DNA from 3 places in the Synechococcus sp. PH41509 genome. Region 2 is predicted to be linked to each of the others. Evidence: predicted binding sites of a transcription regulator. Region 2 holds the regulator's gene; each other region holds the start of a gene.
The links. Region 2 encodes NtcA, which controls nitrogen genes in cyanobacteria. Its sites were predicted from a motif close to GTANCNNNNGNTAC; they were not measured.

Region 1: the regulator NtcA is predicted to act here: its motif matches at 3,128-3,141, upstream of FZZ88_RS09100 (DUF4278 domain-containing protein).
Region 3: the regulator NtcA is predicted to act here: its motif matches at 2,929-2,942, upstream of FZZ88_RS04190 (molybdenum cofactor guanylyltransferase).

Annotation. Positions count from the first base shown of each region.
Region 1 is NZ_VTLD01000024.1:165,032-170,697, reverse strand. Features, by position in the region: gene FZZ88_RS09130 (hypothetical protein) at 1-22, opposite strand, end outside; gene FZZ88_RS09125 (hypothetical protein) at 148-447, shown strand; gene FZZ88_RS09120 (hypothetical protein) at 660-845, shown strand; gene FZZ88_RS09115 (hypothetical protein) at 956-1,168, shown strand; gene FZZ88_RS09110 (SDR family oxidoreductase) at 1,238-1,903, shown strand; gene FZZ88_RS09105 (J domain-containing protein) at 1,919-2,704, shown strand; gene FZZ88_RS09100 (DUF4278 domain-containing protein) at 2,937-3,041, opposite strand; gene FZZ88_RS09095 (hypothetical protein) at 3,617-3,808, shown strand; gene FZZ88_RS09090 (hypothetical protein) at 3,887-4,414, shown strand; gene FZZ88_RS12165 (hypothetical protein) at 4,698-4,829, shown strand; gene FZZ88_RS09085 (hypothetical protein) at 4,822-5,031, shown strand; gene FZZ88_RS09080 (FAD-dependent oxidoreductase) at 5,274-5,666, shown strand, end outside.
Region 2 is NZ_VTLD01000005.1:31,710-37,375, forward strand. Features, by position in the region: gene thyX (FAD-dependent thymidylate synthase) at 1-680, shown strand, start outside; gene dcd (dCTP deaminase) at 692-1,285, opposite strand; gene FZZ88_RS02390 (cob(I)yrinic acid a,c-diamide adenosyltransferase) at 1,285-1,884, opposite strand; gene rph (ribonuclease PH) at 2,029-2,772, shown strand; gene ntcA (global nitrogen regulator NtcA) at 2,831-3,547, shown strand; gene FZZ88_RS02405 (DUF3084 domain-containing protein) at 3,575-4,726, shown strand; gene FZZ88_RS02410 (pre-16S rRNA-processing nuclease YqgF) at 4,723-5,163, shown strand; gene FZZ88_RS02415 (DUF3146 family protein) at 5,147-5,404, opposite strand; gene pth (aminoacyl-tRNA hydrolase) at 5,404-5,666, opposite strand, start outside.
Region 3 is NZ_VTLD01000008.1:62,868-68,533, reverse strand. Features, by position in the region: gene FZZ88_RS04205 (transglutaminase family protein) at 1-698, shown strand, start outside; gene FZZ88_RS04200 (redox protein) at 686-1,177, opposite strand; gene FZZ88_RS04195 (GTP 3',8-cyclase MoaA) at 1,257-2,300, opposite strand; gene FZZ88_RS04190 (molybdenum cofactor guanylyltransferase) at 2,297-2,869, opposite strand; gene FZZ88_RS04185 (NarK family nitrate/nitrite MFS transporter) at 3,156-4,697, shown strand; gene FZZ88_RS04180 (nitrate reductase) at 4,779-5,666, shown strand, end outside.

The sequences.
Region 1 (5,666 bases), on a different contig from region 2:
CCATGGAGCGTTCGATGCGCATTGAGCATCCCTCACAGCGAAATAACGGCATCGACGATTTCGCGACGCCGCCCTTCTAACGCAATGGCCCTGCCGAACCGGTGTTCTCTGTGACGATGGGTGTGCTTCCGCCGCCCCAGCGTTGTGATGCAGCCATTGCGTGTGTTGCTGCTGATCCTGATTTCGCCTGTTGCCTTTGGGGCAACGCCTTTCCAGCCCTTAGATCGTGTGGAAGGGTGGTTGATCGAACGTCGTTTGGATGACATGCAGGATCCGATCTGCCGTGCGTCCATGCCAGGGCATGGCACCTGGTTCTCGGCAAGGGTCCGGATGGATCCTGATGATTTGGTTGTTGTTCCTGTCGGACTGCAACGACCTGATGAAGCTGCGCTGACCGCTGTTCGTGAGGCCCTCCAGCGCTGTCGCGAAAGTCTTCTTTATTTTTGAGCCGACAAAGCTTTGTGGCTGGTGGTGCCGTCGCGGTGAAATCAGGCTATGAAAACAGTGTCGGCCTTTGTAAAAAAAACGTCGACTCCTCACACCACCTGAGCCTCCGTTAACCGCGGGGGCTTTTTCTTGCCCCAATCCCGAACTACACCTTTTGATTTTGTGCTCAGCAAAAGTTTTGCGGTTGTGATGTTTTTAATGACTTTTGTCTGATGTATTGCATCGAGAGGCTTGATTCAGGTGGGCAATGGATTCAGGAGATCTGCTTCAAAACGGAGTTCAAAGCCTTTGTGAATGCCCGTACCAAATCACGCGCCACCTTGAAGACCTATCGCGTGGTTCATGCCACCTGGAATCAAGTGGTCACCGTTGTGCAGGGATCGGCTGAATCCTTTTGAATGGCTTTGATTTGGCGTCTTCAGTGCTGCTGTGATCCCGAAGACTTCAGGTCACTTCCTGGGATGAGGGATGTCCTGAGCCATAACCACTGGCCTCGGGGACTTTGGACATGATTCTCACGCGGTATCTCAGTAGCGAAGGTTGGGTGGAGGAGTGTTCCCATGCCCATGCTTTTGATGCCTACATCGACGCACGACGTCGCTGTGTTCTTCGAGGCTGCCCGTATTTACTGGTGAATGCGGAGACCGGCGGCACAATTTCGGTGCTCACTGTGAAGCAGTGTCTGCATCAGTACGGTGTTGATGGTGATCTATCCGATTGATCGAATCGTTTGATCTCTTGGGTGGATCGATGGAAGAGCCGGCAGGATGGCGGTGGCTGAAATTTCCCCATGTCGACGTTCCTGGTCACCGGCGCGAACCGTGGGATCGGGTTGGAATACTGCCGTCAGCTCAAGGCTCGGGGCGAGGAGGTGGTGGCGGTCTGCCGTCAAAGCAGTGATGAACTGGAGCATCTAGGGGTGCGTGTTGAAGCCGGCCTTGAACTGAGTGACAGCCAATGCATCGATGATCTGGTGCACCGCTTGGCGGGCTTGCCGCTAGATGGCGTCATCCTCAATGCTGGAATCCTGCAGTCGATGCGGTTGGCCGATCTGGATCCCACGGGGATCTTTCGGCAGTTTGAGGTGAATGCCCTTGCTCCTCTGCTGCTCGCCCGGGCTTTGGTGAATCAGATGCCCCGTGGTGCCAAGTTGGTGTTGATGACCAGCCGTATGGGCTCCATCGATGACAACACATCTGGAGGTTCCTATGGCTATCGGATGTCGAAGGTGGCCCTCAATATGGCCGGAAAATCATTGGCGATTGATCTGGAGCCACTCGGCATCGCCGTTGCACTTTTGCATCCTGGATTGGTGCGGACTCGCATGATCCAGTTCAATCCAAGCGGTATTGACCCGGAGCAGGCGGTGGAGGGTCTGTTGGCACGGGTTGATGCCTTGACCATGGCCAACAGCGGCAGCTTCTGGCATGCCAATGGTGAGCTGTTGCCGTGGTGAGACGGGAGAAACGCTTTGGGTTTTGATCCGCGTCACTGGTCTGGCGGACGTTCTGAACAACGGGTCACCAGCAATGTTGAGGCGTTGCTGGCGGAGAACGATGCCCTTCGACGTGAGGTGTTGCGGCTCAACCGTGAGTTGGACCGACTGCAGCGGCAGCAACGCCAACGCTTCCGAACCGAATCCACTTCCCACCGCTCTTGGAGCGAGCCGTCGGCGCAAGCTCCGCCGCGCATCAGCAGCCTCCAGGTGCAGGCTTGGGGCCAGTCGCTTGGACAGCAGCCGGGATGGAGTGCACTGCGTCAGCGCGGGTTGGAGTCTTTGATTGATCAGCTCAACCGCAGCAGTTTTCCCTCACATCTGACCCTTGAACAGCGACTCGATCGTCTGGTTCCTGGTTTAGGAACTGATCTGCGGGTGGCGGTGGGATCCAAGGCGAGTAAACAAACATCGGCAGTCCTGGCGGCGTTTGCGATGTTCGGCGTCCGGGCTAGCGAGTGGCTGGATGAGGATCCACGACGGGTGGTTGAACAGCTGCGTCAGCAACAGGAAAAATTCAGCTCCAAGCGGCAGGGACGTCGCACGCGAAGTGATCAAAGGCGAACAGATCGTGTGGACTTTGGACATCCACGTGATCCACGGCTTGCAGCTTTAGATGTCCTCGGGTTGGACGCCAATGCCTCACTCACCGAGATCAAGCAGGCTCACCGGAAATTGGTGAAAAAGCACCATCCTGACCTTGGCGGTTCGGCAGAGGCTTTTCGCAACGTCAACGAGGCTTATCAGTCGTTGGTCCAATAACGCCGTCCAGTCAGGACTGATCGCTTATGTCCGATGATTGTTGTGTTTGCGGTGGTGCCATGCCAGTGGAATTTGGGGTCATCTGTATTGGTGCAGGCATCGCCATTGCTGTCTCCTTGGGTGTGGCGGTTTGGTTTGAACGTTGGAAAGCCAAGCAACCTGATCCCACGACGAAACAGCCATAAAAAAAGCCCCGCCAAAGCGGGACTTGAGCGAACGTTTTTTGCTGTTGTCAGCGCGCGACTTTCTGACCGCGATAAATGAGAACAGAACGCTGGTTGCTGGAAGCAGCAGCGTTGTTCTTGGTGTACTTCTGGCCGCGATAGGTCAGGGTCATGATGGGTTCCTCGAAGCAAGCTCAGGTCCCCGTTCCATGGCCTGAATCGAACTGCGCCTCGCCTAAGGCGAGGTGAACGTAGTTGCGTAGCTGTTGCTACACAACCTTTATAGAGGCGATATCAACCCACGTGTCGTTCATGCTGTTACACAGCTGCAATCTTGTTTAGCCCAGGCCTGAATAACCCCGCTTGGATGCTATTTCAGCGGTTTTCATTCAATTGCTTCCGCGCCCGTTTGGCGGTGTATGCACCGGGCGAGGTTTGAGTTGCGGCGTTTTTTGAGCCGCCTTGGTGATGGACTGCAACAGAGTGGGGTAGGCAGTGGTTTGCGTCATCTCAGCGTTTCAGGAACTGTCTTCATCTTGTCGCTGCTTGGAGTGACGGAATGATGGATCGGCTACCGATCTGGCGGTTCAAGCTCTGACGGATTGTTCTGGACTCAAAGCTTCCATTAACTTGTTGCCATTGTGAACAGTTCGCCCGCAATTAAGTGATCTTTGATGCTTACTTAGTGTGAAGCTGCTAGCGCTAAGGGCCTCCGTTCGTACCGTGTAGGCACACGGTTTTAGATGTGATGAACAGCTCTCAGAGCAAAGATGATTGGGTGAAGGCACAGCAACACAAGCTTCATAAGCCCATTGATGTGGACACATTGATGTGGGTGCGAAACCGCTTAATGCGCTTGGAAGTGGAGGCGCGCTGGGCCGACCGCATTTGTGTGTTTGAGGAGTTCTTCCCGAATGACGCGATCATTCCGCGCATTTAACCGAATTCTGTTTTTGACTTTTTTGGGCCAAAAGGGAGGTGTGGCGAAAACCTGCACCAGTATTCATCTGGCCTGTGTATGGGCTTAACAGGGCATGTCGGTGTGTGTTATGGACGCGGATCGCAACCGTTCCGCAACCGCCTCTTCGCCCGAGGAATTCTCCCGTTTCAGGGGGTTCCATCCGAGGCTGCAGCGAAAGCCACGCGCCATGCCTCCGTGATCATCACGGAGGGTCAAGCCAGAAGCCATGAAGATGAACTCAACAATCTCTCAGTAGGTGCCGTCGAGTTCACGGTTGAACTCTCCTCAATGCTGCGGCAGATGGGCACCATGCATACCGCGTTGTTGGTGAAGGTGGATCGTCGTCAACAACCGCTTGCTCAGGATGCGCGCCAAATCTTGGATGGTTTTGGGGTCGATGTGATGCAGGCAGAAATCCCCCTGTTGGCTGCGTTTGAAAAAGCAGCGGTGGAGGGTCGGCCTATTGGCATGCGGCTGTTCAGATCACTGAACGCTTGTATGGCGATCACCCACGGCGTCGGTTGCCGATCGAACAGACAGGCCAATCGGTTGCCGCGATCATCGTTCCAATTGGTTGTTTGGTGATGGGCCGTAGTTCCTGGGTGAAAAATCCGACCCGTTGTTCAGCAGCTTCAACCTGGCAGCCCAATGATTTATCTGCCTCTTCAGCGCAACCTGCGGTGAAGTCCTCCCGAACTGTTGCCGTGCTCAACGCGAGCTCCTCTGGTGAAAAAGCATGATCGAAACCGTTGTGATGCTTGCGATCGGCCTGTCTATGGCCGGTGTTGTTCTGGGAACTCTCACCACTGACCAGTCGGTTTAAGTTCAGAGGCCGTCGCTGCTTTTGATGTCAGGTCTTTTCGCATTCATGCTCGGGCAGCTGGAGATCAGCAATCTCACCGCAGTCTTTCTGGCTTTGGTGGCGTTGGTGTTTGTGGGTAGCTTCGCTGTGGTGTCGTTGCAGACCGGCGAGCTAATCAAACCGCCTAAAAATGACTGAGACGCTCTTGGTCAACGGTCAGCAGGTTGTGCTGAAGGTGCCAAGCGACCGTGTTGTTGCTGAGCGGGTGGTGCGTCACATTCAACGGCGTATTCATGAGGACGACTGGAGGCCCTACACCTGCAAAGCCGATGCACTGCGGGCATGGGTCCGCTTGGGAGGCATCCGCGTGCAGGTTCTGCACGCCTTGAACTTGGTCTGATGACGAGCTGAATTTCAGAACGATCCAAGTAACTGAGTCATCGCTGCCGCTGCACCGATCCCCCCGAAGAACAACACCAAGGGAAGAAGAACAGGCCAGCGTGCAGTTGTGTCGGGATTCATCGGATGGTTTCGAACAATCGAGTCAACGCTATTGAGCCCTTCTGCTCAGTGGCGATGGCGACCGTTGCCGCCTCAGAGCTCCATGATGCGGAGACGGTTCACTCGATCTCTGAAGGTTCGATGCCTGAGCAATCCATGGTCACCCAGGGTGAGTCCTCCCATGTCGTGGTGATCGGTGCTGGCTGGGCGGGCTGGGGCGCTGCGAAAGCCCTCTGTGAAGCAGGCATGCGCGTCACCCTGATCGATGGGATGGCGGATCCATCAGGTCGTACGCCAACGCGCACCGCAACTGGCAAACCTTTTGAAGCCGGTACCCGTGGTTTCTGGAGGGATTACCCCAACATCAATGCGCTGACCCATGAGCTCGAGCTCGAGCATGTGTTTACCGACTTCACGACCAGTGCCTTCTGGTCTCCCGATGGTTTGGAGGCCACCGCACCGGTGTTTGGTGATGGGTGGCAACTCCCCAGTCCTTTGGGTCAGGCCCTGGCGACGGTCAAGAACTTCAAGCGC
Region 2 (5,666 bases):
CGCAGCAATGCATCTATGCGGCCATGCATCAGGACTACAGCGAAGGTTTTGTGGCCGGTGATCGTGCCAGTTGGCCTGATGAACAACGGGCTGGGGAGATCTGCGTCAAACGTCTGCTATCCGGAGAGCGCGGCCATTACGGCCCCATGGAACATGCACAGATCGTGCTGAACGTGGGCTGGTTCCCTCATTCGGTGATGCAGCAGGCCCGCACCCATCGGGTCGGGGTGAGCTTTGATGTGCAATCGATGCGCTATACGGGCGATCGCATCTGCCAAGCAGCGGATGGGGCCCTAGAGCTTGAAGAGGTGTTTTATTTGCGGCCCGCCGGCGACTACAGCGACAGGCAGGGCAAGAAATATGCCTACACCGAAGAGCTGCGCAACCAGGATCTTGACCTGTGCCGAAGCGCTGCCGAGCGATACAGGGATCTTCTCCAAGCTGGCTTCTCTGAGGAGCACGCCCGCGGCATCCTTCCGTTCGACTATCGCCAGCACTTTGTGGTGAGCTTCAGTTTGCGCGCGTTTCTCCACTTCATGGATCTACGGGCCAAACTCGATGCACAACTCGAGATACGCCAGCTCTGCGATCTGATGTGGCCCCACATGGTGGATTGGGCTCCTGAGTTCGCCGCCTGGTACGAAAAAAGCAGGCTGCATCGAGCACGACTGGCCCCTTAAACCGGGGAGATCTAAACCTTGGCGAGCGTTACACGTTCGGGCTGGTGCTGGTATTTGCCCTGTCGATCGCTGTAGGTGGTCGCACAGGGATCACCCTCAAAAAACAAAAGCTGACAGATGCCTTCATCGGCATAGATCCGGCAGTCAGCACCTGAGCTATTGCTGAATTCAAGGGTGAGGTGCCCTTCCCAGCTGGCTTCCGCCGGGGTGGTATTCACAATGATTCCAAGGCGGGCATAGGTGCTCTTGCCCAAACAGATCACAGTGATATTGGGAGGAACACGAAGCTTTTCAAGCGCCACGCCAAGGCCATAGGAGTGGGCCGGAAGAATGAAATAGCGACCGTCCTCATCTTCATGGAGAGGAGTGGGCTCGAGATTGGCCGGATTGAACCGCTTGGGATTCATCACCGTGCCGGGAACGTGCCGGAAGATCAAAAATTCCTGAGGAGACAGGCGTAGGTCGTAGCCGTAGGAGGAGCAACCAAAGCTCAGCACCGGACGCAGCTTCTGCTCCGGATCCAGATGACGGACGAGGCCGCTCTGGAATGGCTCGATCATTCCCTGCCCAGCCTGTTCAGTGATCCAGCGATCGCACTTGAGCATCAGAAACCTCGGCGCAACTCCGTGACTTGATCTGCCATCTCCACCACGCCGGAGGGGATCGCAGGTCCTGTGATGATCACATCCATCGAGGCCGGCCGCTGCTCGAGAGCTTCAATCACGTCCGCTTCATCGAGATAACCGAAGGCCACAGCAAGGCCGATTTCATCCAGGACCAACTGGTCGAGATCTCCCTGAATCAAATGCTGACGACAGATGGACCAAACGGCAGCAACCGCCTCGGCACCGCCGGGGTGATTCGGCGAGGAGAGGCAGAGAGGCACCTCAGGCCGCAGCCAGACCAGTCCTCCACAAAGTTGGACGCGACCTGCGGGCCCCTGCTGCACGCCCCCTTTGAGGAACTGACTGATCAGAACACGACTGCCCAGACCAGCGGCACGCATCGCTTGACTCAGAACACTGGCGAAACTGCCGCGATAGGGCGCCGTGTGCACCTGCAGCTGCCCTTCGGGAGCCACCAGATACAGCGGTGGAGGATCTGCAACAGGTGGCAGGGACCTGAATCCGGCCCGCTGCAAAGCCTGCTGATCCCGATCCAGAGAGCTCTGGAACGCTTGGGGGTCGGCAAGGCTTGTGGTCATCACGGCAACATCCGTCCGGGTGATCCCGGCAAGACCTTGAATGTAGCGGCGAGATGACATTCCACAAGTGCATTGACACCACCCATGGTGTTTGGACGGGCGAGAACCAACCGCCTGCGAGGCTTGAAGAACTGCACACCACCGATGAGCCAACCCGCTGGAAGCCGCACCGATGGCCGTCGCCCTGAGCAGTTACGACCGTTCTCGGTGACCTGGAATCCCATGGGTTTTGCTTTGAGCTCCCTTGTGGTTCACACCGGCCGAACCGCTGTTCTGTGCAGCGTCTGCCTGGAGGACAACGTTCCCCGCTGGCGGAAGGGAGAAGGGTTGGGGTGGGTCAGCGCCGAATACCGGCTGCTGCCGGGATCCACGCCGCAGCGGCAATCACGGGAGCTCATGAAATTGTCGGGCCGCACGCAGGAGATTCAACGGTTGATCGGCCGAAGCCTTCGCGCTGTGATCGACATGAAGCGTCTTGGAGAGCGCACCTTGCTGATCGACTGCGATGTGATCCAGGCCGACGCCGGAACACGGACAGCATCCATCACCGGAGCTTGGCTCGGCCTTGAGCAAGCCTGCCTTTCACTCGTGGATGAGGGGATTCTGGAGCAATCGCCACTGGTCGACCAGTTGGCGGCCGTGTCCGTCGGCCTGGTGAATGGCCAGGCCTTGCTGGATCTGGACTACAGCGAAGACAGCAGAGCTGAGGTGGACCTGAATGTTGTGCAGGCTGGCGATGGTCGCCTTTTGGAGATCCAGGGAACTGCAGAGGGGGCGCCCTTCAGCCGCAGCCAGCTCAATGAATTACTGGATCTGGCTGAGCCTGGATTGACTTCGCTGATGCAGGCGCAACGCCAAGCCATGAACGAGCACACCAGAGTTACGTAATAACCGCTACACGGCGGCCACCGTTAGCTCCGTAGCTTCGCCTCACCAGGGGGTTGTCATGACCAGTAGCCGAGGTTTCAGCCGATACACCCCGCAGATGGTGGCCCCAACCCCAAGCACAGAACCGGCCAACCGCTCCCTCTTGGAAATCATCCGGGATCTGGACGGCGCAAGCAGCGAATTGGTGGACCGCAACAAGACCATCTTTTTCCCTGGAGATCCTGCTGAACGGGTCTATCTGATCCGCCGCGGAGCTGTCCGTCTCTCCCGCGTCTACGAGTCAGGAGAAGAGATCACAGTGGCCTTGCTCCGCGAAAACAGCCTCTTCGGGGTACTGTCGTTGCTGACCGGTCAACGATCTGATCGTTTTTACCACGCCGTAGCCTTCACCAGAGTCGAGATGGTGACGGCGCCAGCGACATCCGTGAAGGCGGCGATAGAGGCGGATACCAGCGTTGGCCTGCGCTTGCTGCAGGGCCTGTCCAGTCGGATTCTTCAAACCGAAACGATGATCGAAACGCTGACCCACAGGGACATGTCATCCCGACTGGTGAGCTTTCTGCTTGTGCTGTGCAGGGATTTCGGCGTAGCGGATGAACTGGGAATCACCATCGACCTGCGCCTGTCCCATCAGGCCATCGCCGAAGCGATTGGCTCAACGCGCGTGACAATCACACGTCTGCTGGGAGACTTGCGTCAATCCGGTCTGGTTCAGATTGACCGCAAAAAAATCACCGTTCTGGATCCAATCGCTCTGGCCAAACGATTCAGCTAGTCAACACCTCAACCCACAGGTGCAGCCATGAGTGGCTGGGCACTGATCCTGGTTCTGCTGGTGCTCGGAGGCGTTCTGTCGACCCTTGGTGACCGGCTGGGAAGTCGTGTCGGCAAGGCCCGCCTGAGTCTGTTCAAGATGCGGCCGCGACGGACCGCCGTTCTGATCACGGTGCTGACCGGCAGCCTGATCAGCGCACTGTCGCTCGGCCTGCTGCTGCTGGTGAGCCGCCAACTGCGAGTGGGCCTGTTTGAACTGGATGCTCTGCAAGACCGGCTCCAGGACAGTCGACGGCAACTCGATGCAGCCGAACGAGAAAGGGAAGAGACCCGAAAAGAAACCAACCGGATCGCCGCTGAGCTCAAGCAGTCGCAGCAACGGGCTGACATCCTGCGCCGCGAACTGGCTCCTCTGCAGAACGAACGCGCCCAACTCGAGGCAGAACGTGAGCGTCTGAGCCAGGACATCGCCTCCCGCGATGCAGATATCCAGCGCACGGAGGCCGAATTGAACAGCGTGCGGAGCCGCATCCGAGCTGGCGAGCAGGAACTCAAGGAACTCGAATTCAACCTGGTCGCCCTGAGGCGTGGATCAGTGGTGATCAGTAGCGGACAGACCTTGGCGAGAGCAACGGTTCGTCTCGATGCTCCGGATCAAGCAAAACAGGTTGTCGACCGGCTGCTTCAAGAGGCCAATATCAACGCCTACGGCAAGGTGAGGCCTGGGGAAGCACCCGAACGACAGTTGATCCGCGTTCCTCGAAGTGACGTGGAACGTCTGCAGAACATCATCCGCAAGCCTGACACTTGGGTGATCTCGCTGCGCTCCGCCACCAATGTGCTGCGTGGTGAAACGGCGGTGTACGCCTTCCCCGAAGTGCGTCCCAACCGCCCGGTGGTGCAAAGCGGTGACGTGCTGGCGACCACCACACTGCAAACGGATGAACGCACACCGGAGGGCATTCGAACGAGACTGAACCTTCTCTTGGCCTCGGCCTACGCCGAGGTGCAACGGCGAGGATCCCTTACGGAAGGACTGCAGTTCGATGGATCCGCACTCTCCCAACTGGCCCAGACATTGCTGGAGGGACCCAACCAAAGCATGGTCTTGAAGGTGATTGCCGCAGGGATCAGCGACAGCGCCGATCCTGTGGTGGTCACGGTTGAGGCATCCCCATGAAGCGAGTGGCCGTGCTCGACCCAGGCCGTTGCAAATGTGGCCTTGTGCTGGCCGATCTTCAGCGTGGTCTTGTCAGCGAGGGCCATGTTCTGAGCCCAGAGGCCGTGGAACCCTGGCTCGAGCAGTGGAATCAAGACCAACCTCTCGATCGCATCCTGATTGGCGACGGAACAGGAAGCCAAGCGTGGATCAAGCGGCTGGAACGCCTCGGCAGCCTCAGCGTGATTCCGGAGCAGGGAACCACCCTTCGGGCAAGACAGCGTTACTGGACGCTGTGGCCTGCACGGGGTTGGCGCCGAGTGCTGCCGAAAGGGCTGCGCATTCCACCGGTGGACCTGGATGCTGTTGCCGCCTTAGTCATGCTGGAAGAGCACTTGGGTTGCCGCCTGCAATGGCCAGAGCCTGCACCCACGTTCTTGCTCAAAACCTGGCCCTGACCATGAAGGTGTAGTCACCTCCTGGTTCGAGCTTGTAATCAGAACGCACCAGGAACCGCCGCAAGGCATCCTCGATCAGGGCACGTCCTAAGGACGGCTCCACCATCAACTCGCCGCGGTCAAACGCCCAGGAAAACTGCCACTCGAAGCCTCCGGCAGAGACCTCACCCTCCACACATTTTGCCTGAAAACATTGGCGAAGCACCCGGAGATGGGCTGTTGTCGCCGGAAGAGCCGGCATCAGTCGTCGGACTCCAGGTCGTAGCGAAACCCGTTGATCCAGGTCCCAGCACGCTCAAAACTCTGACGTTGAAGACGATGAATCCCTTCCAGGACAGCATCCAAGACAGCGCCGACACAGGGTTGCTCCAGCTTGCTAAAGGGACCAAGCACGTGAGACACCGTTCGGGCACGACGCTCGGCAGGGTTCTCAGCCGGAGCACCAATCCCGATCCGCAGCCTGGGGAACGCCTGGGTGCCGAGATGCTGAATGGTGCTACGCA
Region 3 (5,666 bases), on a different contig from region 2:
GCAGCACCGAGCAACTCGTCTTTGAGGCCCGCAGTCTGGTGGAAACCCGGCCGGCACCACCGCTGCAGAGCTGCTTCAACGGACTCGAACCACCACTGCCCTACCCGCGGGGCCAACTCAACAGTGATCTGCAGGGCGCCTTAGAAGGCTGGTTGCCCAATGGCCAGCACGAACCCGCAGCCATCGACCTCACTCAGGAAGCGCTGATGGGCAGCAACCAACAGACCCTGGCCTTTCTGAATCAACTCATTGAACTGATTCAAGAGCGGGTGAAATACACCCAACGCCATGTGGGGCCGGCCTGGCCAGCGGGCCGAACCCTGCGCGAGCGAATCGGCTCTTGCCGAGATCTGGCCATGCTGATGGTGGCCTGCTGCCGCGTGGTGGGTCTTCCGGCCCGATTCGTGAGCGGATATCAACTGCAGCAACCTCCCCCGAACGAGTACGACCTCCATGCCTGGGCGGAGGTCTACCTACCTGGAGCGGGCTGGAGAGGCTTTGACCCCAGTGCCGGCAAGGAGGTCACCGAGCGCTATGTGGTGCTAGCCACCTCCTCCAAACCGGAACTCACCGCGGCCGTGAGCGGCAGCTTCAGCGGCCCCCCAGGAACAGCGAGTGAGCTGAATTGGCAGATTCAGATCAACGACGAAGCCTCCGGAACGGAGAACTCACAACACAACCTCGTTCAGGCCGCCTGAAGCAGAGGTTCCACCCCATGCAACTGGGGCTTCCGAGCAGAGCTATGGGTTGCAGCCATCAAGGCCGGGATCTCGGCGCTGTTGTAGACCCGAAATTCCCGCACAAGAGAGACGCCCTCCTCACGGACCGCCTGGTTCAGAACGACGGAGCCGTCGGGATCGGAAATCGAGCGGTGGAAGGTGCCGGGGGGAATGCGAAGGATGTCACCACCACTTTCCAGCCGAACGATGTGAAACGGCTCCTCCCAGGCCAGATTCACCAAAAAGAAGGTTCTCCCGCCACTCGCCGCCAGCAAATTGTCTTCCTGATGGGGATGCAAATAAAACTGCCAGGCTCCACTCTCAGGGTCGTTGGGTGGCGACACCGCAGGACCGCTGTGAATCACCAAGTCACGCGCGTTCGAGGTGTCCACAGTCACGTCGAAAAAACGAACCGATGGGGTGTCGCGAAAGCGCTCGTAGGCCAGCAGTTCGAACATCTCGATGGATCCTTGAAGATCCTTCAGCTGACCTGTTGTACCGGGAGCCTCACTCAAAAACGGTGACGATCACAACGGTTCAGCCCCCCAGATACGCCATCTCCGCATGCGTTGACGCACCGGCCTCTGGATCACGCTCCTCGCTGTAGCGGTCCTGGCGCCGCTGCCAAAGATCGCGTATGGCCTGCTCGAGGCAAGGCTCCGACGAGAGCACAGGCTTGAGATCCATGCCATGAGCGGAGAACAAACAGGTGAACGCCTGCCCATCGGCGGTGACACGCAACCGGTTGCAATCTCCACAGAACGGCTCACTGATGGAGGCGATCACACCGATGGATCCGGCGCCATCGCGATAGTTCCAACGCTGTGCCGTGCCACCCCTGGGGCGCCCCAGGGGTTCGAGCGGCCAACGGGCGTGAATGCGCTCCACCATCTGCGCCGCCGGCAGCACCTGGTCCAGCCTCCACTGATTGCGGTTGCCCACATCCATGAACTCAATCAAGCGCAGCTCCACCCCCTGCTGCCGCGCCAAACCGGCCAAGGGAAGAAGTTGATCATCATTCATCCCCCGTTGGATCACGGCGTTGAGCTTGAGTTCACCGGCCGAGGGGTCAAAACCAGCGGCACGAGCCGCCGAAATGCCGTCCTGCACCTTGCGCACCAACCGTTCACCGGCGACAGCGCCACCCTGGAGACCAGCCATGCGCGCTGCTGCCTCCCCTTCTGCTGCATCCAAGCTGATGGTGATGCGATTCAACCCTGCTGCGCGCAGCGACCGAGCCATCGGTTCCGAAAGCAAAACCCCATTGCTGGTAAGCGCCACCACTTCAAGACCTGCTACGGGATCTGATCGACGCCTCCGGGCCTGCGCCACCGCCTCAAGCAAGGGCAACAACCGGCGGCTCAACAACGGCTCTCCACCCGTGAGCCGTAGCGTTTGGGTTCCAAGGCGCGAGGCGACACGAATAACACGCATTTGCTGCTCAAGCGTGAGCAAGCCAGGGGGATCATCCACATCCGGACGGCAGTACGGACAGGCGAGATTGCAGCGGGCCGTCAGCGACAGCCGCAGTACTCCGAGGGGCCGGTTGAAACGATCTGCGAGCGGCAGCGAGGTGCTCATCCTTCCAACGCTGACAGATCTGCTGAGCAATTGGCATTCAGCAGAGCCTCTGCAGGCAACTGCACCGACTGATGAGGAACACGCATCAACCAGTCCATCCAGCGCAACTCTCCACGTTGCAATTGCTGATCGAGACAGGGGCGAAAGGGGGAGCCTGAAGGAATCACCGCCAACAACGGCTGCAGCCGCATACCGTCATGGGCCACCGCTGCTTGCTCAGGAGCACGGTTCCAGGCCGCGATGAGCTGAAGAAATACAGCCGTCCGCAAGCGCGGCATGTCCACCGGAAGCACCAGCAACGCCTCCCCGGGCGGAAGCGGCAGCACCCTGGCAAGCGCCTGCAGGGGGCCATTCCAAGGAGGGGGCTCCAACAGCACGGAACATCCGGGTCGGAGCCCCAGCACCTCTGCATGCTCGCGATGGCGACTCAACACCTGCACCGGATACCCCAAGGGCAGCAGCTGGTCGACCAACGCCGTTAGCCAAACACCACCGGATGGATGGGGCAACAGCGCTTTGTCACGCCCCATGCGACGGCTGCTACCGCCACTGAGCAAACAAACCCGCAAGCCTTGGTTCACATCTCTGATCAACAATCTGCACCAGCGAAGTCCAACAACCCAACAAAGTTGCAACCGCTACCAAATCATCCAGGCACAAGAACACCTGATCCAATCAATCAGCTCCATTGATGTTTGCGGAGGAACACAAAAACAGAAATTGGTAACCAATCTGACCAAAGAGTGGCCCGACGAATTGATTAACTGCGCGAGTTAAACGGATCTTCTTTTCGACCGTTTTGCCATCCCCGGGCACCCTTCGTTTTGACGCCCGAGGTTTCACTTCTTCTTCTCAATGCTTGGCGACCTCTGGTCGTTCCAGGGCAGGTATCGAACCCTTCACCTGACCTGGATCGCCTTCTTCCTGACCTTCGTGGTCTGGTTCAACTTGGCCCCTCTGGCCACCACCGTGAAAGCGGACCTCGGATTGACCGTTGGTCAGATCCGCACCGTGGCCATCTGCAATGTGGCCCTCACCATCCCGGCTCGCGTGCTGATTGGCATGCTTCTGGACAAATTCGGACCCCGGGTCACCTATTCCTCGATCCTGGTCTTCTCAGCCTTTCCCTGCCTGCTGTTTGCGTCCGCTCAGGACTTCAACCAGCTGGTGGTGGCACGTCTGCTGCTCTCCATCGTGGGCGCCGGCTTCGTGATCGGCATCCGAATGGTGGCCGAGTGGTTCCCTCCTAAGGAAATCGGCCTCGCGGAAGGGATCTACGGCGGCTGGGGCAACTTCGGCTCCGCCTTCTCCGCCCTCACCATGGTGGCCCTCGCTGGCTTCCTCTCCTTCTCCGGCGGCTTCGAACTGCCGACCGGCGCTGTTCTGAACTGGCGCGGTGCCATCGCCCTGACCGGCATCGTCTCCGCCGTCTACGGCCTCTTCTACTTCTTCAACGTCACCGACACCCCGCCTGGCAAGACGTACCAGCGCCCTGAGAAAACCGCAGGTCTGGAAGTCACCTCCATGCGCGACTTCTGGGGTCTGCTGGGCATGAACGTGCCCTTCGCAGCCATTCTCTGCGTGCTCTGCTGGCGTCTTGGCAAGGTGGGCTTCCTCACCCCAAGCACCTATCCGCTGGCCCTTGGTGCCGTCGCCGTCTGGTTTGCCTTCCAAACCTGGGGAATCATCCGCACCAACCGCGATCTGATTCTTGGCAACAAGGTTTATCCCAAGGAAGACCGCTACGAGTTCCGCCAGGTGGCGATCCTCGAGCTCACCTACATCGTGAACTTCGGCTCCGAACTGGCCGTGGTTTCGATGCTGCCCACCTTCTTTGAAACCACCTTCGATCTGCCGAAGGCCACGGCCGGAATCCTGGCCTCCTGTTTCGCTTTCGTGAACCTGGTGGCCCGCCCTGCCGGTGGTCTGATCTCCGACCGCGTCGGCAGCCGCAAGAACACCATGGGCTTCCTCACCGCCGGTCTCGGCGTGGGCTACCTGGTGATGAGCATGATCAAGCCGGGCACCTTCACCGGCACCACCGGCATCGCCGTTGCCGTGGTGATCACCATGCTCGCCTCCTTCTTCGTGCAGTCCGGTGAAGGCGCCACCTTCGCGCTGGTGCCCCTGGTCAAGCGTCGCGTCACCGGTCAGGTGGCCGGTCTAGTCGGTGCCTACGGCAACGTTGGTGCTGTGACCTACCTGACCATCTTCAGCCTCCTGCCGATGTGGATGGGCGGCGGCGGCGAACCCACCCCCGAGGTGATTGCTGCCTCCAACAGCGCCTTCTTCCAGATCCTGGGCGTCGCAGGTTTGGTCGTGGCCTTCTTCTGCTTCTTCTTCCTGAAGGAGCCCAAAGGGTCCTTCGCAGAGCTGCACGAAGGCGAAACGGCCTGATCCATCACCCTCCGCAGCACCCTGTCGCTGCACAACGACCCGGAGCTAAAGCTCCGGGTTTTGTTCTTTTTAGGTTCCTGCATGGTCAACTCCCCCCGCAGCGTGCGCAGCCAGTGCCCCTACTGCGGCGTGGGCTGTGGCCTGGAGCTGCTCCCACCTGCTGTGAAGGGTCAAGCAGTGAAGCGGGATGGTGAAGGCAATCCAATGTGGACCGCCCGCGGCGACCGCGAGCATCCCTCCAGTCTTGGTCAGGTCTGCATCAAGGGCGCCACGGTTGGCGAAACCCTGGCCCAAGGACGACTGCGCCAACCCCTATTCCGCGAAACGCTCGAGGACGACTTCGCACCGATCAGCTGGGACGAGGCCCTCGACAAAATCACCGGACAGATTCAGGCAAGCGTGACCCAGCGCGGCAATGCCGATGGCATCGCCATGTACGGCTCCGGCCAGTTCCACACCGAGGACTACTACCTGGCCCAGAAACTGCTGAAAGGCGCACTGGGCACCAACAATTTTGATGCCAACTCGCGGCTGTGCATGAGCTCAGCAGTGGCGGGCTACACCCGCAGCCTGGGCTCCGATGGCCCCCCCTGCAGCTACGAAGACCTCGACCACTGCACGGTGGCGTTTCTGATCGGCACCAACACCGCCGAGTGCCACCCGGTGCTGTTCCAGCGCCTGCTGAAGCGAAAACGAAAAAACCCTGGCAGCGTCAAGATCGTGGTGGTGGATCCACGCCGCACCGACACCGCCAAAGCCGCCGACATCCACTTGCCGATTGCACCAGGCAGCGACCTGGCCCTGCTGCACGGCATTGCCCACCTGGTGCTCCGCGAGAACGGCCAGGATCCAGCCTTCATCGACGACCACACCGAGAATTACGACGCCTTTTTTGACGTCGCCGCCCGCTGGACTCCAAGGCGGGTTGCCCTGTTCTGCAACATCCCCGAAAAACGCCTGCGGGAAGTG